3 regions of the Kitasatospora viridis genome follow, and region 2 is predicted to be linked to each of the others. Evidence: predicted binding sites of a transcription regulator. Region 2 holds the regulator's gene; each other region holds the start of a gene.
What was found. The regulator HrcA, encoded in region 2, represses chaperone genes, less so after heat shock. The targets are predictions, from matches to a motif close to TTNGCACTCNGNNNNNCNGAGTGCNAA.

Region 1: the regulator HrcA is predicted to act here: its motif matches at 6,774-6,800, upstream of groES (co-chaperone GroES).
Region 3: the regulator HrcA is predicted to act here: its motif matches at 4,562-4,588, upstream of FHX73_RS10505 (FmdB family zinc ribbon protein).

What each region holds. Positions count from the first base shown of each region.
Region 1 is NZ_VIWT01000001.1:3,718,660-3,728,939, forward strand. Features, by position in the region: gene FHX73_RS16695 (hypothetical protein) at 1-322, shown strand, start outside; gene tsaE (tRNA (adenosine(37)-N6)-threonylcarbamoyltransferase complex ATPase subunit type 1 TsaE) at 513-1,028, shown strand; gene FHX73_RS16705 (hypothetical protein) at 1,155-1,364, shown strand; gene FHX73_RS16710 (L,D-transpeptidase) at 1,310-1,885, opposite strand; gene tsaB (tRNA (adenosine(37)-N6)-threonylcarbamoyltransferase complex dimerization subunit type 1 TsaB) at 2,038-2,691, shown strand; gene rimI (ribosomal protein S18-alanine N-acetyltransferase) at 2,688-3,227, shown strand; gene tsaD (tRNA (adenosine(37)-N6)-threonylcarbamoyltransferase complex transferase subunit TsaD) at 3,220-4,311, shown strand; gene FHX73_RS16730 (hypothetical protein) at 4,314-4,595, shown strand; gene FHX73_RS16735 (polysaccharide deacetylase family protein) at 4,592-5,542, shown strand; gene FHX73_RS16740 (THUMP-like domain-containing protein) at 5,550-6,725, opposite strand; gene groES (co-chaperone GroES) at 6,942-7,247, shown strand; gene groL (chaperonin GroEL) at 7,378-9,012, shown strand; gene FHX73_RS16755 (LysR family transcriptional regulator) at 9,123-10,118, shown strand; gene FHX73_RS16760 (WhiB family transcriptional regulator) at 10,162-10,280, opposite strand, start outside.
Region 2 is NZ_VIWT01000001.1:4,392,511-4,402,790, reverse strand. Features, by position in the region: gene FHX73_RS19775 (ribonuclease Z) at 1-348, opposite strand, end outside; gene FHX73_RS19770 (histidine triad nucleotide-binding protein) at 353-712, opposite strand; gene FHX73_RS19765 (S41 family peptidase) at 782-4,054, opposite strand; gene FHX73_RS19760 (16S rRNA (uracil(1498)-N(3))-methyltransferase) at 4,215-4,964, opposite strand; gene dnaJ (molecular chaperone DnaJ) at 5,052-6,194, opposite strand; gene hrcA (heat-inducible transcriptional repressor HrcA) at 6,290-7,486, opposite strand; gene htpX (zinc metalloprotease HtpX) at 7,739-8,662, shown strand; gene pspAB (PspA-associated protein PspAB) at 8,715-9,299, shown strand; gene FHX73_RS19735 (DUF3097 domain-containing protein) at 9,334-10,164, shown strand; gene FHX73_RS19730 (Uma2 family endonuclease) at 10,155-10,280, opposite strand, start outside.
Region 3 is NZ_VIWT01000001.1:2,385,126-2,395,405, reverse strand. Features, by position in the region: gene FHX73_RS47135 (lytic transglycosylase domain-containing protein) at 1-325, shown strand, start outside; gene FHX73_RS10535 (MarR family winged helix-turn-helix transcriptional regulator) at 389-841, opposite strand; gene FHX73_RS10530 (hypothetical protein) at 950-1,300, shown strand; gene FHX73_RS10525 (YrdB family protein) at 1,306-1,635, shown strand; gene FHX73_RS10520 (S53 family peptidase) at 1,810-3,438, shown strand; gene FHX73_RS10515 (hypothetical protein) at 3,550-3,753, shown strand; gene FHX73_RS10510 (hypothetical protein) at 3,780-4,055, opposite strand; gene FHX73_RS10505 (FmdB family zinc ribbon protein) at 4,229-4,549, opposite strand; gene FHX73_RS10500 (MFS transporter) at 4,682-5,980, opposite strand; gene FHX73_RS10495 (potassium/proton antiporter) at 6,279-7,766, opposite strand; gene FHX73_RS10490 (penicillin acylase family protein) at 8,041-10,280, shown strand, end outside.

The DNA of each region.
Region 1 (10,280 bases), 670 kb from region 2:
CGCGGGGGCCGTCGGCAGCTGGCCGGGCGCGGTGCTCGGGTTCGCCGGGGTGCTGTTGCTCGGGGAGTTGCTGGGCGCCGGCTGGGTCGGCCGCGAGCTGCTGCTCGACGAGGCCGAGGACGACGCCGAGGACGACGCCGAGGACGAGGCGGACTCCGACGGGTGGCCGCTGGGCGCGGCGCTGGCCAGGGTCGGCGCGGCGGTCGGCGCCGGCGTGTCGGCCAGTGCGGCCGGGGCGGCGAGCGCGGCCAGCGCCACGGAGCCGCTCAGGACGGCCGCAGCCGCAAGACGGATGTTCATAAAATCCCCCAAAGCTGACTGATCGTTCGATGAGAAGTTCACAAGATCTCCCGGGGACCATAGCGTCCGCCGGACGGCCGCCGGCAGCCGGGCTCCAGCAGCCGGACTCCGGAAGCCGCACCGGCCACCCCGGGCGGACGGCCGTGCGCGGGCGTCCACCGATGTGGCACGGTTGGCGGACAGGTCCCGGACCCGAGCAGACGAGAGGCACCATGGGCGCGCACGCCACCATCACCGTCCCTTCGCCGGAGCGCATGACCGCCCTCGGGCGGCAGCTGGCCGCACTGCTGCGCCCCGGCGACCTGGTGCTGCTCTCCGGCGAGCTGGGCGCCGGCAAGACCACGCTCACCCGGGGACTGGGCGAGGGACTGGGCGTGCGCGGCGCCGTCACCTCCCCGACCTTCGTGATCGCCCGGGTGCACCCCTCGCTGGTCGGCGGCCCGGCCTTGGTGCACGTGGACGCCTACCGGCTCGGCGGCGGCCTCGACGAGATGGAGGACCTCGACCTGGACGTCTCGCTGCCCGAGTCGGTGGTCGTGGTCGAGTGGGGCGAGGGCAAGGTCGAGGACCTCGCCGAGAGCCGCCTGGAGGTGCGGATCGAGCGCGCGCTGGGCGGCGACGGCCGGCTGGACGCGGACGATCCGGACGCCGATCCGCGCCGGGTGGTGGTCACCGGCCTCGGCGCCCGCTGGGCCGGGGACGCCGGGCTGGCCGCCCTGGCCGCCTGACGGCGCTTCGGGCGGGCCGTTTCGGGTGGACAGGACCCCGATGGCCTGCCGGAAGGTGTTGCGGCCCGGGCGGCGGCCGTGATGGGATGGTCTTTGAAGTTAGGTGACCCTAACTAGGGAGTCGCGATGACCGCCAGCACCCCCGCCGCCGAGCCGACCGGGTCCGTGCCGCAGGCCGAGCCGACGATGCGTCGACTGCTCGCCTCCTGCGCCGCGGCCGCCGCCGTCTGCACCCCGCCGGCCGGCGACGAGCAGCCGACGGACCGTCAGCGGACGGAGGATCAGGAGACCACCAGCACCCGGGTGCCGACCGGGGCGAAGTCCCAGAGCGTCTGACCGTCCTGCCGGGTGGAGCGGATGCCGCCGGTCTTGGCCTTCGGGTCGGCGGCCGGGGTGCTGCCGTCCACCGCCGCGCTGAAACCGAAGACGGTGCCACCCTGCTGGGTGAACCGCACCACGTGCTCGACCGGCCGCCCGTCGGTGCCGTTGGCCGCCGCCGCGCGCGAGTAGACCGTGTAGCTGCCCTGGGCCGGGTTGGCCGAGCCGGGCTCCACCGTGAAGGCGGCCACCACCTGCGGGTCCTTCTTCGGGTCGACCAGCCAGACCTGCTTGGCGGAGATCGAGTAGACCACCCGCCGGGTGCTGCCGACCGCCGCCGCGGAGGGCAGCGGCTCCAGGCTAGGGCCCGGCGCCGCGCTGGCCTGGGCGGACGGCGTGGCGGAGCTCGCGCTCGGACCGGGCTGCGCGGCGACGGCCGTCGCGGCGGTGCCCTCGGCCTGCACGGCGAGCACGGTGACCACCGCGAGCGCGGCCAGGGTCAGGCCCGCGACGACCACCCCAGGACCAGTCTTCGCCACCGTGCGCTCCCGTCTGCTGAAGGACCGTTGCCGGAACCGTCCCTATCGTGCCAGGTTCCCGGAGCCGTTCCCGGCTGCCGCGAACGTGTGTTCCGTGCTGGGACGAATGGTCGGCATCGGGAAGCCGCGGCCGACCCTCTAACCTTGGAGCCGTGCTGCTGCTCGCCTTCGACACCGCTACCCCCGCCGTCACCGCCGCCGTCCACGACGGCGCCGCCGTGCTCGCCGAGACCTACACGGTCGACGCGCGCCGGCACGGCGAACTGCTGCTGCCCGCGATCGGGCAGGTACTGGCCGATGCGGGGGTGGACAAGCGGGAGCTGACGGCGATCGCGGTCGGGGTCGGCCCCGGCCCGTACACCGGGCTGCGGGTCGGCCTGGTCACCGCCGCCGCGCTGGGCCACGCGCTCGGCCTGCCGGTGCACGGCGTGTGCAGCCTGGACGCGATCGCCCACCAGGCCCGCACCGGCGGCCTGACCGGCCCGTTCACCGCGGCCACCGACGCGCGCCGCAAGGAGGTCTACTGGGCCGACTACGACGCGGACGGCCGGCGCACCGCCGGCCCCGCCGTGGACCGGCCCGGCGACCTGGAGGTCCGCACGGCCTCGGTCGGCGCCGGGGCACTGCTCTACCCCGACACCTTCCCCGGCGCGGGCGGCCCCGAGCACCTCTCGGCCGGCGCGCTCGCCGACTTCGCGGTCGCCGAGCTGGCGGCCGGGCGCGAGCTGCTGCCGAACGCGCCGCTCTACCTGCGCCGGCCGGACGCTCAGGTGCCGGCGGGCTACAAGGCCGTGCTGCCGGCGTGAGCGAGCTCACCGAGGGGCGGGGCAGCGGGCCCGGTACGCGCGGCGCGCGGCTCGCGCTGCGGCCGATGCGCTGGTGGGACATCGAACCGGTGATGGAGCTGGAGCACCAGCTCTTCCCGGAGGACGCCTGGTCGCGCGGCATGTACTGGTCCGAGCTGGCCGACGCGCACCAGGGCGGCAGCCGGCACTACACCGTCGCCACCGACGGGGACGGCGCGATCGTCGGCTACGCCGGCCTGATGGCCGTCGGCGCCGAGAGCGACGTGCAGACCATCGCGGTGGCCGAGCAGCAGCAGGGCCGGGGCCTCGGAGCGCTGCTGCTGGAGGACCTGATCGCCGAGTCGGCCCGGCGCGGCTGCGCCGAACTGCTGCTGGAGGTGCGGGTGGACAACACCCGGGCCCAGCGGCTCTACGAGCGGTACGACTTCGCCCCGGTCGGCATCCGCCGCGGCTACTACCAGCCGGCCAACGTCGATGCGCTGGTGATGCGCCTCGACCACCAGACGACGAACCACACCGAGGAAGACCATGGCTGACGAACCGCTCGTCCTGGGCATCGAGACCTCCTGCGACGAGACCGGCGTCGGCATCGTGCGCGGCACCACGCTGCTCGCCGACGCGGTGGCCTCCAGCGTCAACGACCACGCGCGGTTCGGCGGGGTGGTGCCGGAGATCGCCAGCCGGGCCCACCTGGAGGCGATGGTCCCGACCATCCAGCGGGCGCTGGACACCGCCGGGATCAAGGCGAGCGACCTGGACGGCATCGCGGTCACCGCCGGCCCCGGCCTGGCCGGCGCGCTGCTCGTCGGGGTCAGCGCGGCCAAGGCCTACGCCTGGGCCCTGGACAAGCCGCTCTACGGGGTCAACCACCTCGCCTCGCACATCTGCGTGGACCAGCTGGAGCACGGCCGGCTGCCCGAGCCGACCATGGCGCTGCTGGTCTCCGGCGGCCACTCCTCGCTGCTGCTCACCAGCGACATCACCAGCGACGTGCGCCCGCTCGGCGCCACCATCGACGACGCGGCCGGCGAGGCCTTCGACAAGGTGGCCCGGGTGCTGGGCCTGGGCTTCCCCGGCGGCCCGGTGGTGGACCGGATGGCCCGCGAGGGCGACCGCAAGGCGATCCACTTCCCGCGCGGCCTGAGCGGACCGAAGGACCCGGAGTACGACTTCTCGTTCTCCGGCCTGAAGACCGCGGTGGCCCGCTGGGTGGAGGCCAAGCGGCGGGCCGGCGAGGACGTGCCGGTCGCGGACGTCGCGGCCTCCTTCCAGGAGGCGGTCACCGACGTGCTGACCCGCAAGGCGGTCAAGGCCTGCAAGGACAACGACGTGGACCACCTGATGATCGGCGGCGGGGTGGCGGCCAACTCCCGGCTGCGGGCGATGGCCGAGCAGCGCTGCGAGCGGGCCGGCATCCGGCTGCGGGTGCCGCGCCCGGGCCTGTGCACCGACAACGGGGCGATGGTGGCCGCGCTCGGCGCCGAGATGGTGTGGCGCAACCGGGAGCCGTCCGCGCTGGACCTGTCGGCCGACTCCTCGCTGCCGCTCACCGAGGTGTCGATCGCCGCGCCGGTCCACACCGACGTGCACGGCGAGGCGTACCGCGCGCTGGGGAAGTAGCGGTGCGGGCGGCGATGTGGGAGGCCCGGGCCGTCGACGGGCGCGGGGCCGAACTGCTCGGCTGGGCCCGGGAGCGGCTGCTGCCGGCGCTGGCCGGGGCGAGTCGGCTGGAGCTGCTCAGCGCGCCCGGTGACCGGGTGCTGGTGATCGCCTGGTGGCCGGAGGGGGTCCAGCCGGGCGCACCGGTGGAGCCGCCGGCCGAGTTGCTGGCGCGTCCGGTCCACCGCTGGTCCTTCCGCAGCGAGTATGTAGTCTCGGAGCAGCCTGCCGAATCGGACAGGTGACCGCTCGTCAGATCACCAGACAACAGCACCGGGGAGAGCACGGCACCGTGAAGACCGAGTCCAGGAGCCGTGCCACGGCCGTCGCCGCCGGCGCCCTCGCGCTGATCGCCGTGGTGAGCGGCTGCTCCAGCAGCTCGTCCGGCGGCGGGGCCAACGCCGCCCCGGCGCCCACCGGCGCCGCAGCCGACAACCCGTCAGCGGGCGCCTCCCCGGCCGCCCCGGGCAGCCCGGCGGCCGGCGGCGCCGTCTCGGCGGCCGCCTGGGCCAAGTGGAAGCTCCAGCCGCTGCCGGCCCCGCCCGCCCCGCCCGCCGACAAGCCGATCAAGCTCACCAAGACCGGCCAGGTCCCGGTCTTCAGCTCGGTCCCCACCACCGACAAGGTGGTCTTCGTGACCATCGACGACGGGCAGGAGAAGGACCCCAAGTTCATCGACATGATGAACGACCTGAAGATCCCGATCACCATGTTCCTGATGGACGACGCGATCAAGAGCGACTACGGCTACTTCAAGCCGCTGCAGGCCGCCGGCAACTCCATCCAGAACCACACCCTGCACCACCCGGCGATGAGCACCAAGACCTTCGACCAGCAGAAGCAGGAGGTCTGCGGCGACCAGCAGGTGCTGACCAAGGAGTACGGCACCGCGCCGTTCCTGTTCCGCCCGCCCTACGGCGACGGGGCCAACACCGCCAACCTCAACAACGCCGTGCAGCAGTGCGGTCCGCGCGCCGTCGTGCTCTGGCGCGAGACCATGCAGATCCACGACATGCAGTACCAGGGCGCCAAGCAGCTCCACCCTGGCGACATCATCCTGGTCCACTTCCGCGGCCCCAAGGACCTCAAGGGCGAGACCATGACCGAGATGTTCGGCGAACTGCTCAGCCGGATCCAGGAACAGGGCTTCGCGGTGGCCCGCCTGGACGACTACATCCAGCCGCCGAGCTGAGCCGGGGTCAGACCGGCAGCCCGCGCCCCAGGAGCATCATCGGAGCCGTTCCGATCCGGGTGAGCACGATCACCGCGGAGTTCACCCCTTCGGGGCGGAGCTTCTTCCGCAACTCGTCGGGCTCGACGGCGAAGCCGCGCTTCTTGATGGTGAGGGTGCCGAGTTGGCGCTCGCGGACCAGGGCCCTGAGCTTCTTGACGTTGAACGGGAGCACGTCGGTGATCTCGTACGGGGTGGCGAACGGGGTGCGGGTCAGGGTGTCGGAGGTCAGGTAGGCGATGTGCGGGTCGAGCAGGGTGGCGTCGCCGAGGAGTTCGGCGGTCTCGGCGACCAGGTGGGCGCGGATCACGGCGCCGTCCGGCTCGTAGAGGTAGCGGCGGACCGGGCCGGCGGCGACGTCGGGCAGCCGGCCGCCGGTGAGGGTGTGGCCGCCGGGCAGCAGGGTGGCGCGGTGCGGGTGTTCGGCGCCGGTGCCGAACCAGAGGACGGCCTCCTTGACGTCCCCGCCGTCCGAGACCCACTCGGCCTCGGCGTCCTCGGGGACCGCCTCGTGCGGGATGCCGGGGGCCACCTTGAGCGCGCCGAACCGGGCGGAGCGGCCGGCCCCGATCGCCCAGGAGAGCGGCGGGGAGTAGGCCTCGGGGTCGAAGATCCGGCCCCGGGCGCCGCGCCGGGCCGGGTCGGTGAAGACCGCGTCGAAGCCGCTGGTGTCGGTCTCGGTGACGTCCGCGCGGCGCACCTCGATCCGGTCGGCCAGGCCGAGCGCGGCGGCGTTGGCGGCGGCCACCGCGCAGGTGAGCGGGTCCCGGTCGACGGCCAGCACGGAGATGCCGGCCCGGGCCAGCGCGATCGCGTCGCCGCCGATCCCGCCGCACAGGTCGGCCAGCCGGCGCACCCCGAGGGCGGCGAACCGGGCGGCCCGCAGGTCGGCCACGCTGCTCCTGGTCGCCTGTTCGACGCCGTCGGGGGTGAAGAACATCCGCTCGGCGTCCGCGCCGAACTTCGCGCGGGCGCGCTGGCGCAGCCGTTCCTGGCCGATCGCGGCGGACACCAGCTCCGGCGGGTGCGCCCGGCGCAGCCGGGTGGCCGCGGCGAGTTCCGCGTTCGGGGTCAATCCCCGGACCTCGTCCAGGAGTTGGCGTCCCTCGTCGGTGAGCAGTGCGTCGAAGTTCTCGGTGTCCACCAGATGATTGTCCCGGTGGTCCGGCTGGTGAAATCGCCGGGCGCGCCGTTGGCACTCTGGTTGACTGAGTGCTAACCGCCGCCTATGGTCGTTCTTGGCACTCCCCCCTGGGGGAGTGCTAACGCGACGATACCGGTCTGACCCCCGCGACGGCAGGCTCGGAGCTTCGCCCCTACCTGTTAGACAACCCCGTAATCTCCGAAGGGGAGCTCGGACGTGACCACCAGCAGCAAGGTTGCCATCAAGCCGCTTGAGGACCGCATCGTGGTCCAGCCGCTCGACGCCGAGACCACCACGGCCTCCGGCCTGGTTATCCCGGACACCGCCAAGGAGAAGCCCCAGGAGGGCGTCGTCCTGGCCGTCGGCCCGGGCCGCTTCGAGGACGGCCAGCGCCTTCCGCTGGACGTCGCCGTCGGCGACGTCGTCCTGTACTCGAAGTACGGCGGCACCGAGGTGAAGTACCAGGGCGAGGAGTACCTCGTGCTCTCGGCCCGCGACGTTCTCGCCATCATCGAGAAGTAAGCGTCCCGGCGGACCGATAGTCCGTCACCCGGCCCCGCCCCGGATCCGTGTCCGCAAAGACAGGGGCCCGGGGCGCGGCTGTTTGGCTCCACGCACGTCACGTAACGCAGATACCCCGAGGAACGGAATCATGGCGAAGATCCTGCAGTTCGACGAGGACGCCCGCCGCTCGCTGGAGCGCGGTGTCAACAAGCTTGCCGACACCGTCAAGGTGACCATCGGTCCGAAGGGCCGCAACGTCGTCATCGACAAGAAGTTCGGTGCCCCGACCATCACCAACGACGGTGTCACCATCGCCCGCGAGGTCGAGCTGGACGACCCGTACGAGAACCTCGGCGCGCAACTGGTCAAGGAGGTCGCCACCAAGACCAACGACGTCGCGGGTGACGGCACCACCACCGCCACCGTGCTGGCCCAGGCGCTGGTCAACGAGGGTCTGCGCAACGTCGCCGCGGGTGCCGGCCCGGCCGCCCTGAAGAAGGGCATCGACAAGGCCGTCGCCGCCGTCTCCGAGCACCTGCTCTCGGTCGCCCGGGAGATCGAGGGCAAGGACGACGTCGCCGCGGTCGCCAGCCTCTCCGCCCAGGACCCGCAGGTCGGCGAGCTGATCGCCGAGGCGATCGACAAGGTCGGCAAGGACGGTGTCATCACCGTCGAGGAGTCGAACACCTTCGGCGTGGAGCTGGACTTCACCGAGGGCATGCAGTTCGACAAGGGCTACCTGTCGCCGTACTTCGTGACCGACCAGGAGCGCCAGGAGGCGGTCCTGGAGGACCCGTACATCCTGATCAACCAGGGCAAGATCTCCTCGATCCAGGAGCTGCTGCCGCTGCTGGAGAAGGTCCTGCAGGCCGGTGCCTCCAAGCCGCTGCTGATCATCGCCGAGGACGTGGACGGCGAGGCGCTGTCCACCCTGGTGGTCAACAAGATCCGCGGCACCTTCAACGCGGTGGCCGTCAAGGCCCCCGGCTTCGGTGACCGCCGCAAGGCGATCCTGGGCGACCTGGCCACCCTGACCGGCGGCACCGTGATCTCCGAGGAGGTCGGCCTCAAGCTCGACCAGGCCGGTCTGGACGTGCTCGGCACCGCCCGCCGGGTCACCATCACCAAGGACGAGACCACCGTCGTCGACGGTGCCGGTGACTCCGAGGCCGTCGCCGCCCGGGTCGCCCAGATCAAGGCGGAGATCGCCAACACCGACTCCGACTGGGACCGCGAGAAGCTGCAGGAGCGCCTGGCCAAGCTGGCCGGCGGCGTCTGCGTGATCAAGGTCGGCGCCGCCACCGAGGTGGAGCTCAAGGAGCGCAAGCACCGCCTGGAGGACGCCATCTCCGCGACCCGCGCCGCGGTCGAGGAGGGCATCGTGGCCGGCGGTGGCGCCTCGCTGGTGCACGCCGCCAAGGTGCTGGACGGCGGCCTGGGCCTGTCCGGCGACGAGGCGACCGGTGTCGCCGTGGTCCGCAAGGCGCTGCACGAGCCGCTGCGCTGGATCGCCCAGAACGCCGGCCTTGAGGGCTACGTCATCACCCACAAGGTCGCCGAGCTGGAGTCGGGCTTCGGCTTCAACGCCGCCACCGGCGAGTACGGCGACCTGGTGAAGGCCGGCGTCATCGACCCGGTCAAGGTCACCCGCTCGGCGCTGGAGAACGCCGCGTCGATCGCCTCGCTGCTGCTCACCACCGAGACCCTGGTGGTCGAGAAGCCCGAGGACGACGCCGAGGCGGGCCACGGCCACTCGCACGGCGGCCACGGCCACTCGCACTGACGCACGGCACAGCAGGGCAGAGCACGGCTCCGGACGGCCCGGCGCCCCCGCTTCGGCGGGCGGCGCCGGGCCGTCCGGCCGTTCGGCGCGGGCCGTCTACCCTGGGGCGCATGATCGAGGCACGGCATCTGAGGGTCCTCCGCGCGGTGGCGCGCACCGGCTCGTTCTCCGCGGCGGCCCGCGAGCTCGGCTGCACCCAGCCGGCGATCAGTCAGCAGATGAAGGCGCTGGAGAAGGCCGTGGAGCTGCCGCTGGTGGTGCGCTCCGGGCGCGGGGTGCAGCTGAGCGAGGCCGGCGAGGTGCTGCTCAAGCACGCCTCCGGGATCCTGGCCGGGCTGAGCGCCGCCGAGCAGGAGGTGGCCGCGATCGCCGGGCTGCGGGCCGGCCGGGTCCGGCTGGTCTCCTTCCCGACCGCGAGCTCCACCCTGGTGCCGCCGGCCGTCGCCCGGCTGCGGGGCGCCCATCCGGGGGTGCGCGTGTCGCTGGTGGAGGCCGAGCCGCCCGAGTCGCTGGCGATGCTGCGCGGCGGTGAGTGCGAGATCGCGCTGGCCTTCCGCTACCCGGACGGTGCCGGGCCGGCGGTGCCGGCGCACGGGGCCTCCCGGGCGGCCCGGGCCCAGGCGGTGCTGGCGGCGGCCGAGAGCAGTGCCGCCGGGGACTGGTCCGACCTGGTGGTCCGTCCGCTGCTGGACGATCCGATGGTCGGGCTGCTGCCGCCCGGGCACCCGCTGGCCGGCCGGGACGGCGCCGAGCCGGTGCGGCTGGACGAGCTGGCCGGCGAGCAGTGGATCGCGGGCTGCCCGCAGTGCCGCGGGCACCTGGTGGAGCTGTGCGGCCAGGCGGGTTTCGAGCCGCGGATCGACTTCGCCACCGACGACTACCCGGCGGTGGTCGGCCTGGTGGCGGCCGGGCTCGGTGTGGCGGTGCTGCCGGGGCTGGCGCTCTCGGCGGTGCGGCCCGGCACCGTGGCGGCCGTGCCGGTGCACACGGCGGCCGGCGGGCCGGCCCGGCGCGAGGTGGTGGCGCTGACCCTGCCGGACCTGGCCGAGGTGCCGGCCGTCGCGCTCATGCTCGACCGGCTCGCCGAAACGGCGGCCGGTCGGTAGCGGCGGGGGCGCCCGCAAGCAGGAACGTTTCGTCAGGCCCGCCTCACTGACGGACGGTCAGCGGGACCTCGACCGCGCGGTGCCGGGCGCGGCCCTGCAGCTCCTCGCGCTCGTCCTCGGTCAGCCCGCCCCAGACGCCGTACGGCTCGCGGACCGCCAGCG
Region 2 (10,280 bases):
CCGCAGCTCGGCGGTCTCGTGGAAGGCGGTGGAGTGCCGCAGCCGGTCGAAGTACTCCTGGCCGCTGAGCGGGTAGAAGCACTGGACCGGGTGCGGCACCCGGTCCAGGTTGATCCGCTGGATCACCCCGGCCAGCCCCAGGCTGTGGTCCCCGTGGAAGTGGGTGACGCAGATCCGGGTGAGGTCGGTGGCCGAGACCCCGGCCAGCAGCATCTGCCGCTGGGTGCCCTCCCCCGGGTCGAAGAGCAGCCCCTCACCGTCCCAGCGCAGCAGGTAGCCGTTGTGGTTGCGGTGCCGGGTCGGCACCTGGCTGGCCGTGCCGAGGACGACGAGTTCGCGGTTGGTCACCTGCTCAGACCATGCCCTCGTGGAAGCTCGCGCCGCCGAGCACGTGCACGTGGGCGTGGAAGACGGTCTGGCCGGCGCCCGCGCCGGTGTTGAAGATCAGCCGGTAGCCGTGGTCGGCGATCTTCTCGTCGGCGGCCACCCCGGCGGCCTCGGTGAGCAGCGCGGCGGCGAGCTCCGGCTCGGCGGCGGCCAGCGTGGCGGCGTTCGGGAAGTGCGCCTTCGGGATCACCAGCACGTGGGTGGGCGCCTGCGGGCTGATGTCGCGGAAGGCGAGGGTGCGCTCGGTCTCGCGGACCACGGTGGCCGGGATGGCACCGGCGACGATCTTGCAGAAGACGCAGTCGGGGTCGAGCTGCTCGGCCATGGCACGGGCTCCGGTGGGTCGGCGGATCGGGTTCTGACGAACCGCCAACCTACCGGACGCGACGGTGCGTCAGGCCGCCGGAGGCGGGGTCTTCGCCGGCTCGGCGGCCAGCCGGGCCAGGGCGATCCGGACCGCCTCGGCGAGCTGCGGGTCCTCGCCCGCCGCCCACTGGTGCGGGGCCACCGGCACCTCGACGTCGGGGGTGACCCCGCGGTTCTCCAGGTCCCAGCCGTAGCCCTCCAGCCAGATCCCGTACTTGGGCTGGGTCACGCCGGTGCCGTCGACCAGGCTGTACCGGCCGTCGATGCCGATCACCCCGCCCCAGGTGCGGGTGCCGACCACCGGGCCGATGCCGAGCGCCTGGATCGCGGCGTTGACGATGTCGCCGTCCGAGCCGGCGTGCTCGTCGGCCAGCGCCACCACCGGGCCGCGCGGGGCCTCGCCCGGGTAGCTGTCCGGGGAGTCCAGGTCGCGGGCCCGGCCCCAGCCGACGATCCGCCGGCTGAGCTTCTCGATGATCAGCTGGGAGGTGTGGCCGCCGCGGTTGCCGCGCAGGTCGACCAGCAGGCCCTCCTTGGCCACCTCCACCCGCAGGTCGCGGTGGAGCTGGGCCCAGCCGGCGCTCAGCATGTCCGGCACGTGCAGGTAGCCGAGCCGGCCGCCGGAGAGCTCGCGCACCTCGGCCCGCCGGCCGGCCACCCAGTCGTGGTAGCGCAGCGCCTCGTCGTCGGCCAGCGGCACGGCCACCGGGTACCGCACGGTGCCGTCGGCGTGACGGACCGTCAGCTCCACCGGCTGCCCGGCGGTGCCGGCCAGCAGCGGGGCCGGCCCGGTCACCGGGTCGACCGGGCGGCCGTCCACGGCGAGCAGCGCGTCGCCCGGCCGGACCGCCACCCCGGGCTGGGCCAGCGGGGAGCGGGCCCGGGGGTCGGAGGACTCGCCGGGCAGCACCCGGGTGATCCGCCAGACCTCGCCGTCGCGCTCCAGGTCGGCGCCGAGCAGGCCCTGCGGGCGGGAGGCCCGGTGGGCGCGGCCGGGCGGGGAGACGTAGGAGTGCGAGGTGCCGAGCTCGCCGACCACCTCCCAGAGCAGGTCCACCAGGTCGTCGTGCGACCCCAGCCGGGCGACCAGCGGACGGTACCGGGCCAGCGCGCCGGCCCAGTCGAAGCCGCCCATGTCGGCCCGCCAGTAGTTGTCCCGCATCAGCCGGCCGTTCTCGTCGAACATCTGCAGCCACTCGGCTGCCGGGTCCACGGTGATCCGCAGCCGGGCCAGGTCCACCCGGCTCTCGTCGTCCTCGCCGGGCTTGCGGTCGGCGGGCACGATCCGCAGCTCGCCGCCGTCCAGCACCGCGAGCCGGCTGCCGTCGCCGCTCACCTGGAAGCCGTCCAGGCTGTCGGCCAGCTGCTCGGCCTTCAGCTTGCGCAGGTCGTAGCGCTCCAGCACGGCGCCGGGGCGCTCGTCGTCCGGGCTCACCGCGTCGTCGCCGAGCTCGCCGACCACCGGGTACCTGGTCCACAGCACGCCGTCCTTGGCCGCCCGGAGCACGCCGAACCGGCCGCCCTCCACCGGGAACGGCACGATCCGGTCGGCCAGCCCCGGCACGTCGACCCGGGTGCGGACCGGCTGCTCCTCGGCCTCCTCGCCCTCGGCCTGCTCCGGCTTCTCGGCGGCCGGCTTGTCCTCCTCGCCGTCGGCCGGGCGGCCGAGCCGCTGCGGGCCGAACGGTGACGGGGTGTCGGCCGCCAGGGTGAGCAGGTAGGGGCGGCCACCGGTCGGGAAGCCCAGGTCGAAGGAGTGCGCGTCGTAGACCGGATCGAAGTTGCGCACCGAGAGGAAGGCCAGGTGGCGGCCGTCCGCGGTGAAGACCGGCGAGGTGTCGTGGAAGCGCTGCTGGGTGGCCTCGACGACGGTGCCGCTGGCGGGCTCGGCCAGCATGATCTGCCGCAGCGACCAGGGGCCCAGGGTCGGCTGCGACCAGGCCAGCCAATCCGATCCGGGGGCGAACGCCAGGCCGCTGACCTCGCCGTCCCGGCTGTGCGCCAGCTCGCGGACCGAACCGTCGGCCAGCGTCACCAGCAGCACCCGGCCGTCGTGCGCGGCGACGGCCGCCAGCCGGCCGTCCGGCGAGACGGTCAGCGCCAGCACCCGGCCGAGCCGGCCGGCGGCCAGCCGGCGGCGCTCGGCGCCGTGCACCTCGGGGGCGTGCTCCAGGGCGTCCTCGCCCTCGGCGTCGGTCACCCAGAGGGCGCCCTGCGGGCCGTCCTCGGTGGTCGGCGGGACCACCCGGGCCAGCCGGGCCCGCACCCCGGGCGTGTCCTCCAGCACCCGGGCCGGCCCCTCCCGGTGGGTCAGCCAGTGCACGGTGCCGCGGACCACCACGGCGGCGGCCCGGGCGGTGGCGTCCGGCGACGCGGTCTCCACCCGGCCGGCGGCGGACAGCGGGAAGGTGCGGCGGCCGGTGCGCGGGCCGGCCGGGGTGACGTCGAGCCGGCGCGGGCGGGCGTCGCCGTCCAGCGAGTCCAGCAGCCACAGGTCGCCGGCGCTGTGCCAGACCACCCGGGTGCCGTCGGTGCTCGCGCCGCGCGCGTAGAAGTCTCCCCCGGCCTTCGGCCGGGAGGTGCCCCCACTGTCCGGGGTGTGCCGGCGCAGGTCGGTGCCGTCCGGGAGGCTGGAGTAGAGGTGGCCGCAGCCCTCGTGGTCGCTCAGGAAGGCGATCCGGCCGCCGACCCAGAGCGGCGAGTCGATGTTGCCGTCCAGCTCCTCGTGGACGCGCTCGAAGGTTCCCCCGGTGCGGCCGATCCACAGCTTGCCGGCGGTGCCGCCGCGGTACCGCTTCCAGCGGGCCGGCTCCAGGCTGTAGGCGGAGAGCAGCAGCACCTGGTCGCCGTCCGGCTGCTGGGCCAGCGCGCCGATCGGCCCGTAGGGCAGCCGGCGCGGGCTGCCGCCGTCCAGCGGCACCGCGAACGCCCAGGCCTGACGGCTGGTCGGCTGGCCGGCGGTGGTGATCGCGATCGGCTCGCCCTGCGGGGTCCAGCCGCGCAGCAGGGTGCGGGTGGTGCTGCCCCAGTGGGTCAGCCGGCGGGCCTCGCCGCCGTCCACCGGGGCGGTGTGGATCTCCGCCGAGCCGTCCCGGGTGGAGGTCCAGGCGATGGTCCGGCCGTCGGGCGAGAACATCGGGTGGGAGACCGGTGAGCGGTCGGCGGTCAGCCGCCAGGCGCGGCCGCCGGACAGCGGCGCGAGCCAGACGTCGTCCTCCGCGACGAAGGTCAGCAGATCGCCGTGGAGATGGGGATGGCGCAGGTAGGCGCCGCCGGTGGGGGTGCTCTCGGTGTCCGTCACCTCGTCAGGTTATGCACCGCGGCCGGGCCGGGACCACCGGTTACCGGGAGCTTCTCGGCCCCGGGGAAGGATTGCCCGGTCGCGCGCTTGACGCAGCGTCGAACCGGAGGCCGAACGGACCGTCAGGGCCGCCCGGCCGGCCCGTCAGGACCAGCGCCCGTCAGGACCAGCGCCCGGTGCGCCCGAGCAGCAGCGCGCCGGCCGCCACCCCGGCGGTCGAGGTGCGCAGCACCGAGGGACCGAGCCGGAACGGGCGGGCCCCGGCCTCGGCGAAGGCGGCCAGCTCCTCGGGGCTGACCCCGCCCTCCGGACCGACCACCAGCACCAGCTCGCCGCCGGCCGGCAGCGCGGCGGCGGCCAGCGGCTCGGCACCCTCCTCGTGCAGCACCGCAGCGAACTGCGCCCCGGCCAGCAGCGGCGCCAGCTGACGGGTGGTCATCGGCTCGGTCACCTCGGGGAAGCGCAGCCGGCGGGACTGCTTGCCGGCCTCCCGCGCGGTGGCCCGCCACTTGGCCAGCGCCTTGGCGCCGCGCTCGCCCTTCCACTGGGTGATGCAGCGGGCGGCCGACCAGGGCACCACCCGGTCCACCCCGACCTCGGTCATGGTCTCCACCGCCAGCTCGCCCCGGTCGCCCTTGGGCAGCGCCTGCACCACGGTGATCCGCGGGCTCGGCGCCGGCTCGGCGCGCAGCTCGGCCACCTCGACGTCCAGCGCGTCCTTGCCGTGCAGCGCCGCCACCGTGCCGTGCGCGCCCAGGCCCTGGCCGTCCGTCAGGGTGAGCGGCTCGCCCGGCTCCAGCCGCTTCACGGCCACGGCGTGCCGGCCCTCGGCCCCGTCCAGCCGGACCAGGGCGCCCGGCGCGGCGGCGGTCAGCCGGTCGGTGGCGACGACGAAGACGGGTGCGGTCATGGCTCGGCTTTCCGGTGGGGAGGTGGGGGGAACGGCACGGGGGCCGGTGCGGGCGGTCAGCCCACCTCCGGCCCCCGGCACGGGCGCTCAGCGGCCGTTGAAGGCGTCCTTCAGGCGGGAGAACAGCCCCTGCTGGCCCGGCGCGAACTGGCCGGACGGCCGCTCCTCGCCGCGCAGCACCGCGAGCCGGCGCAGCAGGTCCTCCTGCTCGGCGTCGAGCTTGGTGGGCGTCTGCACCTCGACGTGCACTATCAGGTCGCCCCGGCCGCCCCCGCGCAGGTGGGTGACCCCGCGGCCGTGCAGCGGGATGGACTGGCCGGACTGGGTGCCGGGCCGGATGTCCAGCTCCTCCGGGCCGTCCAGGGTCTGCAGCGGCACCTGGGTGCCGAGCGCGGCGGCCGTCATCGGGATGGTGACCGTGCAGTGCAGGTCGTCGCCGCGGCGCTGGAAGGTCGGGTGGCTGGTCTCGGCGATCTCCACGTAGAGGTCGCCGGCCGGGCCGCCGCCGGGGCCGACCTCGCCCTCGCCGGCCAGCTGGATCCGGGTGCCGTTGTCCACGCCCGCCGGGATCTTGACGGTCAGGGTGCGGCGGGCCCGGACCCGGCCGTCGCCCGCGCACTCGGGGCACGGGGTCGGCACCACGGTGCCGAAGCCCTGGCACTGCGGGCAGGGGCGGGAGGTCATGACCTGGCCCAGGAAGGAGCGGGTCACCTGGGAGACCTCGCCCTTGCCGCGGCACATGTCACAGGTCTGCGCGGTGGTGCCGGGGGCCGCGCCCTCGCCGCTGCAGGTGGTGCAGGTGACGGCGGTGTCGACCTGGAGTTCCTTCGTGGTGCCGAAGGTCGCCTCCTCCAGGGTGATCTCCAGCCGGATCATCGCGTCCTGCCCACGACGGGTGCGCGAGCGCGGCCCGCGCTGGCCGGCGGCGGCGCCGAAGAAGGCGTCCATGATGTCGGAGAAGCCGAAGCCCGCCGCACCCGCGCCGAAGCCGCCCGCGCCGCCCCCGCCGTTCGGCGAGAGCGGGTCGCCGCCGAGGTCGTAGACCTGGCGCTTCTGCGGGTCGGAGAGCACCTCGTAGGCGGCGTTGATCTCCTTGAACCGCTCCTGCGTCTTCGGGTCCGGGTTGACGTCCGGGTGCAGTTCACGGGCCAGGCGCCGGAACGCCTTCTTGATCTCGTCCTGCCCCGCGTCCCGTCGGACGCCGAGTACCGCGTAGTAGTCCGTGGCCACCAATGACTCCGCTTGTTCCGCCTCTAGAAATGCTGCTTCTGGGTTGTGCTACGACTGGGTCTTGCTAGGACTCGTCTTACTAGGACTCCGCTTACTTAGGACTCCGCGAGGATCTGCCCCACGTAGCGGGCGACCGCCCGGACCGCCCCCATGGTTCCGGGGTAGTCCATCCGGGTCGGCCCGATCACTCCGAGTTTGGCCACGCTTTCATCGCCCGAACCGTAACCGACCGAGACGACCGAAGTGGAATTCAGTCCCTCGTAGTCGTTCTCGCGCCCGATCCGGACCGTCATGCCGCCGTCGTTGGTCTCACCGAGCAGCCGGAGCAGCACCACCTGCTCCTCCAGCGCCTCCAGCACCGGCTGGATGGTGAGCGGGAAGTCGTGGCCGAAGCGGGTCAGGTTGGCCGTGCCGGCCAGCATGATCCGCTCCTCGTTCTGCTCGACCAGCGACTCGAAGAGGGTGGACAGCACCGTGGAGACGATCGGCCGGTCGGCCGGCTCGAAGGAGGCCGGCAGGTCCTCCACCAGGGCCGGCACGTCCGGGAACCGGCGGCCGCCGGCCCGGGCGTTCAGCCGGGCCCGCAGGTCGCCCAGGGTGGTCTCGCGGACCGGCGCCGGGCAGTCGACCATGCGCTGCTCGACCCGGCCGGTGTCGGTGATCAGCACCAGCATCACCTTGGTCGGGGCCAGCATCACCAGCTCGACGTGCCGGACCGTCGAACGGGTCAGCGAGGGGTACTGGACCACCGCGACCTGGCGGGTCAGCTGGGCCAGCAGCCGCACGGTGCGGGCCACCACGTCGTCCAGGTCGACCGCGCCGTCCAGGAAGTGCCGGATCGCCCGGCGCTCGGGGGCGCTCATCGGCTTGACCTCGGCCAGCCGGTCCACGAACAGGCGGTACCCCTTGTCGGTGGGGATCCGGCCGGCGCTGGTGTGCGGCTGCTGGATGTAGCCGTCCTCCTCCAGCGTCGCCATGTCGTTGCGCACCGTGGCCGGGGAGACGCCCAGGTTGTGCCGCTCGACCAGCGCCTTGGAACCGACCGGCTCCTCGGTGCCGACGTAGTCCTGCACGATGGCGCGCAGCACGGCGAGCTTGCGGTCGTCCAGCGCCAGCGCCAGCGCGCCGGGCTCGGCGGCCCGGGCGGCGGCGCCGCGCACGGCCCGGCCGGCCGACGGGCGGGCGGCCCGGCGGCCCGGCGCCGGGGCACCCGGGTCCGCGGCGGCCGACTGGCCGCCGGGCGCCGGTTCGCGGCCGGTCGGACGCGGGTCGGATTCGGGTTCGTCGAACATGGCACGCACCTCCCTCTTCGCGCGTTGTCCAGGTGCCAGGTCCTGCACTGTCCGTGGTTCGGCTGGCACTCTGCACGCAGGAGTGCCAAAACCGTACCTGCCAGTGTAAGGCCCGGGTCCGACGGCAGGAACGCCCTGTCGCGGGATGCCGCGCGGATCACGTGATGTCGACCCACCCGAGGTGGGTGCTCCCGGGCGGACGAAGTGGCAGCATCGGTATCAGTCACCACGGATGGACTTCAAGGAGCAGACATGTCGGCCGGACCCCACACCCGTTTTGCTCCCGATCGTGGACTGACCGGACGGATGGTCACCACGATGTTCCTGATCGGGCTCCTGTACGTCGGCTTCACCGGCGTCCTGATCGTCCTGCTCAAGGGCGCCTGGCCGCTGATCGTGCTGATCTCCGGCGGGCTCTTCATCGCCCAGTTCTGGTTCAGCGACAAGATCACCCAGCGCGCGATGGGCGCGCACGAGGTCACCCCCGAGCAGTACCCGCAGCTGCACGGCACCATTGACCGGCTCTGCGCGCTCGCGGACATGCCCAAGCCCCGGGTCGCGGTGGCCGACAACGACATGCCGAACGCCTTCGCCACCGGCCGCAACCCGCAGAACGCGGTGGTCTGCGTCACCACCGGACTGCTGCGCCGGCTGGAGCCGGAGGAGCTGGAGGGCGTGCTGGCCCACGAGCTCTCGCACGTGGCGCACCGCGACGTCGCGGTGATGACCATCGCCGGCTTCCTCGGCGTGCTGGCCGGCGCGATCACCCGGATCGCGCTCTACACCGGCATGTGGGGCGGCGGGAACCGGAACAACAACAACAACGACAACGCGGCCATCGCGATCGTGCTGGTCTCGGTGGTCAGCATGGTGGTCTACGCGATCAGCTTCCTGCTCACCCGGCTGCTCTCCCGCTACCGCGAGCTGGCCGCCGACCGCGCCGCCGCCCAGCTCACCGGCCGGCCCAGCGCGCTGGCCTCCGCGCTGACCAAGGTCACCGGGCAGATCGGCGCCATCCCCACCAAGGACCTGCGCCAGGCGCAGCCGTACAACGCCTTCTTCTTCGCCCCGGCGCTGAGCGCCCGGGAGGTCGGCACCCAGCTGATGTCCACCCACCCGACGCTCGAACAGCGGCTGAAGCAGCTGGAGAAGATCTCCACCGAGCTGGGCCACTGAGCCCCGCCGCACCCGGCTCCCCCTCACCCGCACGAACGGAAGGCAACGATCCGTGGGATTCCTGGACGCCCTGCTGGGCCGCAGCAAGCCGGTCAAGCCGGACCTCGACCAGCTCTTCGGCATCCCCTCCGCCGCGCTGACCCTGGAGGCCGCCGCCGGCTTCACCCCGACCGGGGTCGGGTCGGTCTGCTTCGCCGCGGTGGAGGGCGGCGCGTTCCACGAGGTGGAGCGCCAGGTGCGGGCCCTGCTCGACGCCGACACCGGCGACGGCGGCGTGCCGGTGGAGGCCAGCCGGGACGGCTACGGGTACTCCTGGCTGCTCGCCCGCCACCTGCCCGAGGAGCTGCCGGACCTGGTCAACGACCTGCACGCGGTCAACAGCGAGCTGGAGGCCAACGGCTTCGGGCCGCAGCTGCTCTGCTCGCTGGTCGGCTTCCGCAACGCGGACGGCCAGTCGCTCGCCCTGGTCTACCTCTACAAGCGCGGCACCTTCTACCCGTTCGCCCCGATGCCCGGCGGCGGCGAGCGGCGCAACAGCCCGCTGGAGATCCAGATGAAGGCGATGCTGGCGAACGACCTGCGGATCGAGCAGGACCTCAGCCGCTGGTTCCCGGTCTGGGGCGCGCCCGGGCTGTGAGGTGCGCTGACGGTCCGTCTGGTTAGGTACCGTCATGCGCAGCGAGCAGTACGGCCCCGACCTGACCCCGCCCTGGAAGCGGACCGTCCCCGTGCCCGAGGTGGCCGCCGAGCGGGACCTGGTGGTCGAGGAGGTCGAGACCGGCTTCTGCGGGGCCGTGGTGCGCTGCGAGAAGACCGCCGAGGGGCTGACCGTGACCCTGGAGGACCGGCGCGGCAAGCACCGGGTCTTCCCGATGGTGCCGCGCGGCTTCCTGCTGGACGGCAGGCCGGTCACCCTGGTCCGCCCCGCGGCGGCCGCCGCGCCCACCGGGCCGGCCCGGACCGCCTCCGGCTCGCTCGCCGTCCCCGGCGCCCGGGCCCGGGTGGCCCGGGAGTCCCGGATCTACGTCGAGGGCCGGCACGACGCCGAACTGGTCGAGCGGGTCTGGGGCGACGACCTGCGGATCGAGGGCGTGGTGGTCGAGTACCTGGAGGGCATCGACGACCTGCCCGCCATCGTCGCCGCCTTCGCCCCCGGCGAGGGCCGCCGGCTCGGCGTCCTCGTCGACCACCTGCTCCCCGGCACCAAGGAGCACCGGATCGCCGCGCAGGTCACCGGCTCCGCGGTGCTGGTCGTCGGCCACCCCTTCATCGACATCTGGCAGGCCGTCAAGCCCGCCAGCGTCGGCATCCCCGGCTGGCCCGACGTGCCCTACGAGGAGGAGTGGAAGCAGGGCATCTGCCGCCGCCTCGGCTGGCCCGTCGACACCCCGGCGGCCTGGAAGCGGATCCTGGCCTCGGTGAACTCCTACAAGGACCTGGAGCCGGCCCTGCTGGGGAAGGTGGAGGAGCTGATCGACTTCGTGACGGGGGGTCAGGAGTAGGTCTGGAACTCGCTGGTGTCCAAGATCAGGCCGAGGACGTCGACGGGCAGCGGGTCGCCGAATCCGGCGGACCGCTCCAACAGGTAGTCAGGCTCTCCGCCAGGCGCGTCCGTCCG
Region 3 (10,280 bases), 2.0 Mb from region 2:
GTTCGGGACCGCCGACGACGTGCACACGCTGGCCGGCAACACCGACCTCGGCGCCGAGCTGCTGGACGAACTGGTCGCCTACTACGGCGATTCGGCGTTCGGCGGCAACTACGACCTCTCGCCCGACCCGGTGACCGGCAAGACGCCGCTGCTCGACCTGGTGATCGCCGCCTACAACGCCGGGGCCGGCGCGGTGCACTACACCACGGCGACCGACCCGACCACGGGCGCGGTGGTCGGCACCGAGCAGATCCCGAACCCGAGCTACGTGGCCAACGTGAAGGCCCTGATGGGCAACTGCCCCTGCCAGGTGCAGAAGGGCTGACCGCCCGACGGATCCACGAACGGCACCGGTGCTCGACGCACCGGTGCCGTTCGCGTTTCCCGGCTACTCCTCGACCGGCAGGCCGGCCTCGTGGGCGAGCACGCCGAGCGCGTGCCGCAGCGACTCGCGCTCGGCGGGGGAGAGGGCGGCGGCGAGCTCCGCGTCGATGGCGTGCGCCTGGGCGGCGCACTCGTGCAGCAGCTCGCGGCCGTCCTCGGTGAGGGCGAGGATCTGGCGGCGGCGGTCCGCGGGGTCGCGCTCGCGCTGCACCGCGCCCAGTGCCTGCAACTGGTCGGCCATGCTCACCACCAGGCTCGGTGCCACGCCCATCGCCTGTGCCAGTTCCAGCTGCGAGGGGGCCGCGCCGCCGTCGAGGGCGGCCAGCAGGGCGACGTGCTTCGGCTTGAGCCCGCGGTCCTCGATCGCGGCGGTGAAGCGGGTGGTGGCGATGGTGCCCAGGGTGCCGAGCCGGAAGGACAGCGACGAGGTCAGCGAAGGGGGGTTGACGGCGCTCATGGCCGCGATACTATCTCTACCGAATCATTCAGAGCTCGAATCATTTGGAGTGTGTTTGATATGGGTGGGACGGGGACGGGCGCGGGGTCGGGGCCGGGCGGACCGCTGGTGATCGCCAACGCGGCGGGTGCGCTGCTCTCGATGGCCTCCTGCGTGGCCGGGCTGGTCAACCCGGGCATCGGGCTGCCCGAGGGGGAGCCGGTGACCGGCGGCGTGCGGTTCTACGCCGAGGCGTACGGCGCGCGGGCGCTGCCGCTCGGCGCGATGGTGCTCCAGCAGCTGGTGCGCGGGCGCGGCGGGCGGGTGCTGCCGGCGGTCCTGCTGCTCGCGGGTGCGGTGCAGGCGGGGGACGCCGCGATCGGGGTGCGCACCCGCAACCCGGGGATGGCGCTGGGGGCGGGAGCGCTGGCGGTGCTGCACCTGGAGACGGCGCGTCGGTTCGCCCGGAGTGCGCGGTGATCCAGATGCTGCGGATGGCCGATGACACGCTCGCCTTCCTGCTCGAACTCGCCGTCTACGCCACGGCCGTGCGCTTCGCGCTGACCCGGTGGCCGGCCGGCCCCCTTCGCTGGGCATCGGCCCTGGCCCTGCCGGTCGGCTACGCCGTGGTCTGGGCGCTGTTCGGCGCGCCGGGTGCGGTGCTGCCGCTGCACGGAGTGGTCCGGGCGGTGCTGGACCTGCTCTGGTTCGGCAGCGCGGCCGTGCTGCTGCGCGCAACGCGTTTGCCGCGCACGGCCGTTGCCTTCGCCGTGCTCTACCTGCTGACCACCGCCGGGCACCTGGCGCTGTCCTGATCGGCGACGGGGCGGGGCGGCCCCGACGGCACCTCAGGTCACCGGAGGACACCGGGCTGACATCTGATGAGCAGGGGATACCTCTCTTTTGACGGTGCTTCGACAAATTTACGGTGGACGGCATCCGACCCCAGCTGCCCCCGTCAGCTGATCCCCCGTAACAGGAGGACCCCTGTGAAGTCCCGTCTCCGGCCGGTCATCGGTCTGCTCGCCGCCCCGCTGCCGATCATCGCGTTCGCCGCCGCACCCGCGTTCGCCGCCCAGCCGGCCACCGTCGAGGTGAAGGGTGACGTGGTGGCGGCGGTCGCCCACTCCGCCCGCACCGGGAACGTCGCGGCCGACCAGCCGATATCCGTGGCCGTCAACCTGGCCCAGCGCGACACCGCCGGCCTCGACACCTTCCTCGCCCAGGTGACCGACCCCGCCTCCGCGCAGTACCAGCACTACCTGACGGTCAGCCAGTTCGCCGACCGGTTCGGTGCCAGTCCCGAGGCGGTGGCCAAGGTGACCGGCTACCTGAAGGCCCAGGGGCTGCAGGTCGGCGAGGTGACGGCGAACCGGCTGACCGTCGAGGCCAGCGGCACCGCCGCCCAGGTGCAGCGGGCCTTCGGCACCAGCCTGGCCACCTACCGGGACGGCAAGGACGGCCACGGCTACTACGCCAACACCAGCGCCCCGGTGCTGCCCGCCGACATCGCGAGCGTGGTCACCGACGTCTCCGGCCTGAACGACTACGCCCGCTACCAGCACTTCGGCCAGGCCAACCCGGCCGCCAAGGCCAAGGCCCCGACCGGCCTGAGCCCGGCGACCGCGCGCTCCGCCTACAACCTCACCAGCCCGATCAGCGCCGGCTACAACGGCAAGGGCAGCACCGTCGGCCTGCTGGAGTTCTCCGCGTTCCAGCAGTCCAACATCTCCGCCTACGACAAGTACTACGGCCTCTCGGTGAGCGCCCCCAGCGTGGTCGCGGCCGGCGGCGGCACCACCGACCTGTCCGGTCAGGACGAGGTGGAGCTGGACATCGAGGTGGTCCAGGCGCTCGCGCCCGGCGCCACCGTCAAGGTCTACGAGGCGCCGAACAGCGACGCCGGCGAGACCGCCGTCTACGCCAAGCTGGTCAGCGACAACGTCCCGGTGGTCTCGATCAGCTGGGGCACCTACGAGGCCGGCGAGACGCCGAGCAACCGCACCGCGGTGGACGCCGACCTCAAGGAGGCCGCCGCCCAGGGGCAGTCGGTCTTCGCCGCCTCCGGTGACAGCGGCTCGGACGACGCCGGCAACGGCGGCACCTCGGTCGACTTCCCGGCCGCCGACCCGTGGGTGACCGGCACCGGCGGCACCACGCTGAGCCTCTCCGGCAGCTCGTACAGCAAGGAGACCGCCTGGTCCGGCAGCGGCGGCGGCATCTCCTCCTACTTCGCCACCCCGAGCTTCCAGACCCCGGTGAACAAGGGCGGCTTCCGCACCGTGCCGGACGTCGCGGCCGACGCCGACCCGGCCAGCGGCTGGGCCATCTACACCGGGGGCTCCTGGAACGAGTTCGGCGGCACCAGCGCGGCGGCGCCCAACTGGGCCGCCTTCGCCGCCGACTTCAACAGCGAGGCGAAGGCCAAGGGCAAGGCCTCCTTCGGCTTCGCCAACAGCCGGATCTACTCGCTGGCCGGCTCCTCCTCCTACTCCTCCGCCTTCCACGACGTGAAGTCCGGCAACAACGGCGCCTACAGCGCGGGCACCGGCTACGACAAGGTCACCGGCTGGGGCTCCTACAACGGCGCGAACTTCCTCTCCGCCTCGCTCGGCTGAGCCGCCGGGCACCGCGGTGCTCCCGCCGGGGGCCGGGCCGTCGCCCGGCCCCCGGCGGCCGTCCCGGACCGACCGGCCCACGACGCCGCCGGTCGGTCCTACCCTGGACGGATGACCGAGCAGCCCGAACCCACCCCGGAACAGCAGCCCGCGAAGCCGGCCGAGCCGGTGCGACCCGCCGGCACGAAGATCGTCTTCGGCGACCCGCTGGCCCGCCAGACCAGTGACGACACCGACGCCGCCTGGGGCGAGTCCTCCGGCGGCCGCGGCCTGGATTGGTACCTGAGCCAGCGCCCGCCGCACCACGGCGACTGAGCCGGGGCCGACCGACCGGCCCGCGCTCACGGCGGTCCGCTGACGCAGAGCAGCCGACCCGTCGTCAGCAGCAGCGAGTGCGGCGGTCCGGCGGCCAGCGCGGCGGTGGTGCAGACGACCAGCCCGGCGAGCGCGGCGCCGCAGCGGTGCGGCACCGCCCGTCGCAGCCGGTGCCGCCCGCCGCCGCCCCGGCGGATCGGGCGGAACTCGGGCACCACCCGGCGCGGCGGCAGCGGCCGGGGCGCGGGCACCGGCGGCCGGTGGTGGGTGCGGCGGTGGCGGGGGGCAGTGGTTCCGTTCATGGCGCCAGCGTCGCGGTCCGGCGCGGCCGCGGGAAGCGCCACCATCGAACCTGTGGACAACCCCGGGGCTGTGGACAACGCAGGCACACCCCCGGCACCTCCCCGGCACGCACGAAGGCCCCCTGGGAACAACCCAGGGGGCCTTCGCGAAAGATCGCGCAGCGGGCCGCGCGTCAGCTCGTCGAGGTCGAAGTCGAGGACGACGAGGGCGACGACGCCGAGGGCGAAGCCGAGGAAGAGGAGGACGACGCGGCACCCGAGCCGGACGTCGACGGGGCGGCCGAGCCCGAGCCCGAGGACACCGAGCTGCTCGACGAGGAGCGGCTGTCGGTGCGGTAGAAGCCCGAGCCCTTGAAGACCACGCCCACCGCGGAGAAGACCTTGCGCAGGCGACCCTCGCAGTTCGGGCAGACGGTCAGCGCCTCGTCGGTGAACTTCTGGACCACCTCAAGGCCGTTGCCGCACTCGGTGCACTGGTACTGGTACGTGGGCACTGTGTCTTCCTCCTGGCACTCTCGCCTGATGAGTGCTAACGACGGTCCATGATGCGGCATTCCGTCGGAACAGTCCAGCGTGATCGCTCCGACATGGTCAGTGAGCGGTGATCACTGACGACCGACTGGTGATCAGTCGACCGCCGACCACGCCGGCGCCCCGGCCGTACTGCCGCTCCTGGCAACGGTACGGCTCGCGGACCCCGGAGAGCTGAGCAGACGGCGCAACGTGACCAGGGCCACCAGGCCGGCGCCGGCCCCGGCGAGCGGCATCAGGAAGCCGAGCGACGGGCCGGAGAGGTCGATCAGCAGGCCGGCGACGGTCGAGCCGATCGCCAGCCCGAGCCCGATCGCACCGGTCAGCCAGGTGAAGGCCTCGGTCTTCGCCCCGTCCGCGACCAGCGTCTCGACCAGGGTGTAGCCGGTGATCAGGGTCGGCGCGATGGCCAGCCCGCAGACCAGCCCGGCCACCGCCAGCGCGGTCAGGTTGGGCATCGCCCAGAGCATCGAGCAGCCGAGCACCAGCGCCGCGTAGCTGATCAGCAGCCGCTGCTGGGCCGAGCGCCGCCAGTCGGCCATCCCGTAGGCGACCCCGGCGAGCATCGAGCCGCCGGCGAAGACCCCGTAGACCACCCCGGCCAGGCCGCCCTGTCCGGCGTCGGTGGCGAAGGCGGTGACCGAGACCTGCATGCCGCCGAAGACGGTGCCGACGCCCAGGAAGCACCCGGCCAGCAGCCGGACGCCGGGGGAGGCCAGCGCGGAGACCCGCCGGGCCCCGGGCACGGCCGGGTGGCGGGTCGGCGCGGTGGCCCGCTGGGCGGCGAAGAGCAGGCCGCCGACCACGGTCAGCGCGGCCTCGGCGATCAGCGCGGCGGCCGGTGCGACGGCGGTGGCGATGGCACCGGCCAGCACCGGGCCGATCACGAAGGTGAACTCGTCGGTGACCGACTCGAAGGCGAACGCGGTGTTCAGGTGGGCCGGCCGGTCGGCCAGCCGGTTCACCCAGCGGGCCCGGACCATCGCGCCGATCTGCGGCACGCTGGCGCCGGCCGGGGCGGCGGCCAGGAAGAGCGTCCAGGCCGGTGCGTGCCCGAGCGCGAGCGCGATCAGCGCGCTCACCGAGACGGCGTGCACCAGCACGACGGGCAGCAGCACGGCGGCCTGGCCGATCCGGTCGGAGAGCCGGCCGGTGACCGGGCCGATCACGGCCTGGGCGGTGGCGGCGGTGGCCGCCACGGCGCCGGCGATGCCGTAGGAGCCGTCGGTGTGCAGGACCAGCAGGACGATGCCCAGGCTGAGCATCGCGTAGGGGAGCCGGGCCACGAAGGCGGGCGTCAGGAACGTCCACGCACCGGGGGTGCGCAGCAGGGAGACGTAGCCGATCCGGGCCGGTGCGGTGGTGGTGTCGTCGACCGTTGGGCGGGCCGCCACGGTCGGTCCTTCCTGCTGCCTGGTAGCGACCGCCGGGGTGCGGGTGGTCCCGGCGGCGCCGAGAGTCGTCCTCTCGCGCCTTGACCGGGGTTGATACCGGGCCCACCGGCGGCCGGTCTCCTGGAAGCGGGCGCCGCACGGTGGACCACAGCCGCCGAGCGGTCGCGCCAACTCTGCATCAGGCAGAAAAGTGCGGGTGTGGGTCAATCACTACTGGAAAGCCATATTACTGGGGTACTGGTGAGTACCGCCTTCGATTCTACGGGTGTGTCAAGTGTTCACCCTCACGTAACGCGGATCACTGCCGGCCCTGCAGCCAGCCGGCGAGCTTGCCGCCCCGGTCCACCGCGCGCAGCCGCGCCTCGGTGGCCTCGCCGGCCTCGTCGGTGGTGACCACCAGCAGCTCGTCGCCGGCCCGCAGCACGGTGGCCCGGTCCGGCACGAAGCTGCTGCGCTCGCGGACCACCAGGGTGACCGCGGCCCCGGCCGGCAGCCGCAGCTCGCTCACCTCGACGCCGGACATCCGCGACTGCGGGGCGAGCGAGACCGAGAGCAGCCGCCCGTGCAGGTGCTCCAGCGGGGCCGACTCGATGCCCAGGTCCTGGCCGAGCGCGCCCTCGCCGATCCGCAGCCGGCGGGCCAGCCAGGGCAGGGTCGGGCCCTGCACCAGGGTGAAGACGACCACCAGGACGAAGACGATGTTGAAGCCGTCCTGGGCGTGCGGCACGTCGGCGACCAGCGGGATGGTGGCCAGCACGATCGGCACCGCGCCGCGCAGCCCGGCCCAGCTGAGCAGCGCCTGCTCGCGCCAGGGCAGCTTGAACGGGGTCAGCGTGAACACCACCGAGAGCGGCCGGGCCACCAGCACCAGGACCAGCCCGATCACCAGCGCCGGCACCACGGCCGAGCCCATGGTGGCGGGCGTGCAGAGCAGGCCGAGCAGCACGAACATGCCGATCTGCCCGATCCAGGCGAGCCCGTCGGCGAAGCCGCGCACGGCCGGGCCGTGCGGCAGCTTGGCGTTGCCGAGCAGCACCGAGCAGACGTAGACGGCGAGGAAGCCGGAGCCGTGCAGCAGCGCGCCGGCGGCGTACGCGAGCGAGGCGAGCGCGAGCACCGCGATCGGGTAGAGGCCGGAGGCGGGCAGTGCGATCTGCCGCAGCCCGTAGGCGCCGAGCTTGCCGACGGCCAGGCCGACCGCGGCGCCGATCGCCAGTTCCGCGAGGATCGTGCCGAGCAGCACGTACCAGGAGTCCAGCGGGCCGGTGGTGGCGAAGGCGACCACCAGGATCACCACGGGCGCGTCGTTGAAGCCGGACTCGGCCTCCAGCAGGCCGCTCAGCCGGGACGGCAGCGGCACGGTGCGCAGCACCGAGAAGACGGCGGCCGCGTCGGTCGAGGAGACCACCGCGCCGAGCAGCATGGAGAGCCGCCAGTCCAGGCCGCAGAGCAGGTGGGCGCCGGCCGCGGTGACGAAGACGCTGATCCCGACGCCGACGGTGGCCAGCACGGTGGCCGCCGGCATCACCGGCTTGATCTCCTGCCAGTTGGTCTTGAGCCCGCCCTCGGCCAGGATCACCACCAGGGCCGCGTAGCCGAGCACCTGGGTGAGCTCGGCGTTGTTGAAGGTGACGCCGAGTCCGTTCTGACCTATCGCCATGCCTATGCCGAGGTAGAGCAGCAGGCTGGGCAGTCCGGATCTGCTGGCCAGGCGCACCGCGACCACCGCGACGAGCAGGATCGCGGAGAACTCCAGCAGCAGCTTGTTCAGGTGGTCGACGGTCACGCAGGGGCTCCTCGATGTCTCTGATGGGCAGGGAGGGGTCTCTGTGGAAGAGGTGCACTTCGGGCGGCGACGGTGACGCGAGTGCGGGCGGGCAGGATGACACAAGATCAGCTGGTAAATCGTTACCAGTGCTAACATTTTACCTTATCTTTGCAGTGCTTCTCACGGGGGGTCAGCACACCGCACCGCGTGTGCTGGCCCGGGCAAAGCGGCTCACCCGCGCCGGGTAGGGTCCGTGGGGTCAGTTGCCCCGCTCCCTGCACCTAGGACCGAGATGCCCCGCTCTCGCCGCTCGAAGAAGTTCCGGCGCGCCCGACTGCTCTTGCTCGTTCTGGTCGTGCTCCTGGTGGCCGGCACTGGCGCCGGCGGCTGGTACGCCGTGAACACCGTGCGCGCGTCCTTCCCGCAGGTGAGCGGCACCATCCAGGTGCCGGGGCTGTCCGCCGCGGTGGACGTCAAGCGGGACGCGCAGGGCATCCCGCAGATCTACGCCAACACCCCCGAGGACCTCTTCAAGGCGCAGGGCTACGTGCAGGCCCAGGACCGCTTCTGGGAGATGGACGTGCGCCGGCACATCACCGCCGGCCGGCTCTCCGAGATGTTCGGCTCCAGCCAGGTGAGCACCGACGCGCTGATCCGCACCATGGGGTGGCGCGACGTGGCGCAGCAGGAGTACGACACCCAGCTGAGCCCGGACACCAAGCGGTACCTGCAGGCCTACTCGGACGGGGTGAACGACTGGCTGGGCAAGCACCCGGGCGGGGCCGGCGCCTCGCTGGAGTACGCGCTGCTCGGCACCGCCAACAGCTCCTACAAGCCCGAGCCGTGGACCCCGGTGGACTCGGTCGCCTGGCTCAAGGCGATGGCCTGGAACCTCTCCGGCAACGTGCAGGACGAGATCGACCGCGCGCTGCTCAGCCAGAACTTCAGCCAGGACCAGATCGCCCAGCTCTACCCGGACTACCCGTACGACCGGAACCCGGTGATCGTGCAGGGCGGTTCGCTCGGCTCGGACGGCAGCTACAAGCCGCCGGCGCCGGCCGCGACCACCACCTCGGCCCCCGGCAGCCAGGCCAACTCGGCCGTCACCCAGGGCCTGACCGACGTCTCCGACCGGATCGCCGCGCTGCCCCAGCTGCTCGGTCCGCAGGGCTCCGGCATCGGCTCCAACTCCTGGGTGGTGTCCGGCAGCCACACCACCACCGGCAAGCCGCTGCTGGCCAACGACCCGCACCTGGGCCCCGGCCTGCCGAACGTCTGGTACCAGATGGGCCTGCACTGCCGCACGGTCAGCGCGGCCTGCCCGTACGACGCCACCGGCTTCACCTTCGCCGGCATGCCGGGCGTGGTGATCGGCCACAACCAGTCGATCTCCTGGGGCTTCACCAACATGGGCGCCGACGTGGCCGACCTGTACCTGGAGAAGATCACCGGCCCCAACACCTACCTGGTGGACAACAAGGACCAGCAGTTCACCACCCGTCAGGAGACCATCAAGGTGGCCGGCGGGCCGAGCCAGGTGATCACCGTGCGGACCACCAACAACGGTCCGCTGATCTCCGACCAGAGCACCCAGCAGCAGAACGTCGGCACCTACGCGCCGGTCGGCAACGCCGCGCCGGACCGCGGCACCACCGGCTACGGGGTGGCGCTGAAGTGGACCGCGCTGACCCCCGGCAAGACCATGGACGCGGTCTTCGAGTTCGACAAGGCCACCGACTGGAACAGCTTCCGCGCGGCCGCCCAGGACTTCGCGGTCCCCGCGCAGAACCTGATCTACGCCGACACCCAGGGCCACATCGGCTACCAGGCCCCCGGCCAGATCCCGGTCCGGGGCAAGGGCGACGGCACCTACCCGGCGCCCGGCTGGGACTCCGGCTACAACTGGACCGGCTACATCCCGTTCAAGAGCCTGCCCTACGAGCTCGACCCGCAGTCCGGCTACATCGTCACGGCCAACCAGCCGGTGACCGATCCGACCTACAAGCCGCTGATCACCAAGGACTGGGAGTACGGCACCCGGGCCAAGGAGATCACCGACCAGCTGCAGAGCCGGCTGGCCAACGGCGGCAAGATCTCGCCCGACGACATGCAGTCGATCCAGCTGGACAACACCAGCGTGATGGCCAAGACGCTGGTCCCGATGCTGCTCAAGGAGCAGGTCAGCGACCCGTACGTGCGCCAGGCCCAGGACCTGCTGAAGGACTGGAACTACAACCAGGACGCCGACTCGGCCGCCGCCGCCTACTACAACGGCGTCTGGCGCCAGCTGCTGATCCTCGCCTTCGGGCAGAAGTTCCCGGCCTCCATGCGCCCGCAGGGCGACTGCCTGCTGGTCGAGCAGAAGGCGGACGCCAACCAGCCGGCCGGCTCGCTCGGCGGCGAGACGAAGATCGTCACCCAGTGCGGCACCGCCAAGCCCGACCAGGCCCAGCCGGACGGCGGCGACCGCTGGATGGAGGTGGTCCGCCAGCAGCTGGGCAACCCGAACAGCCCGTGGTGGGACTACATCGA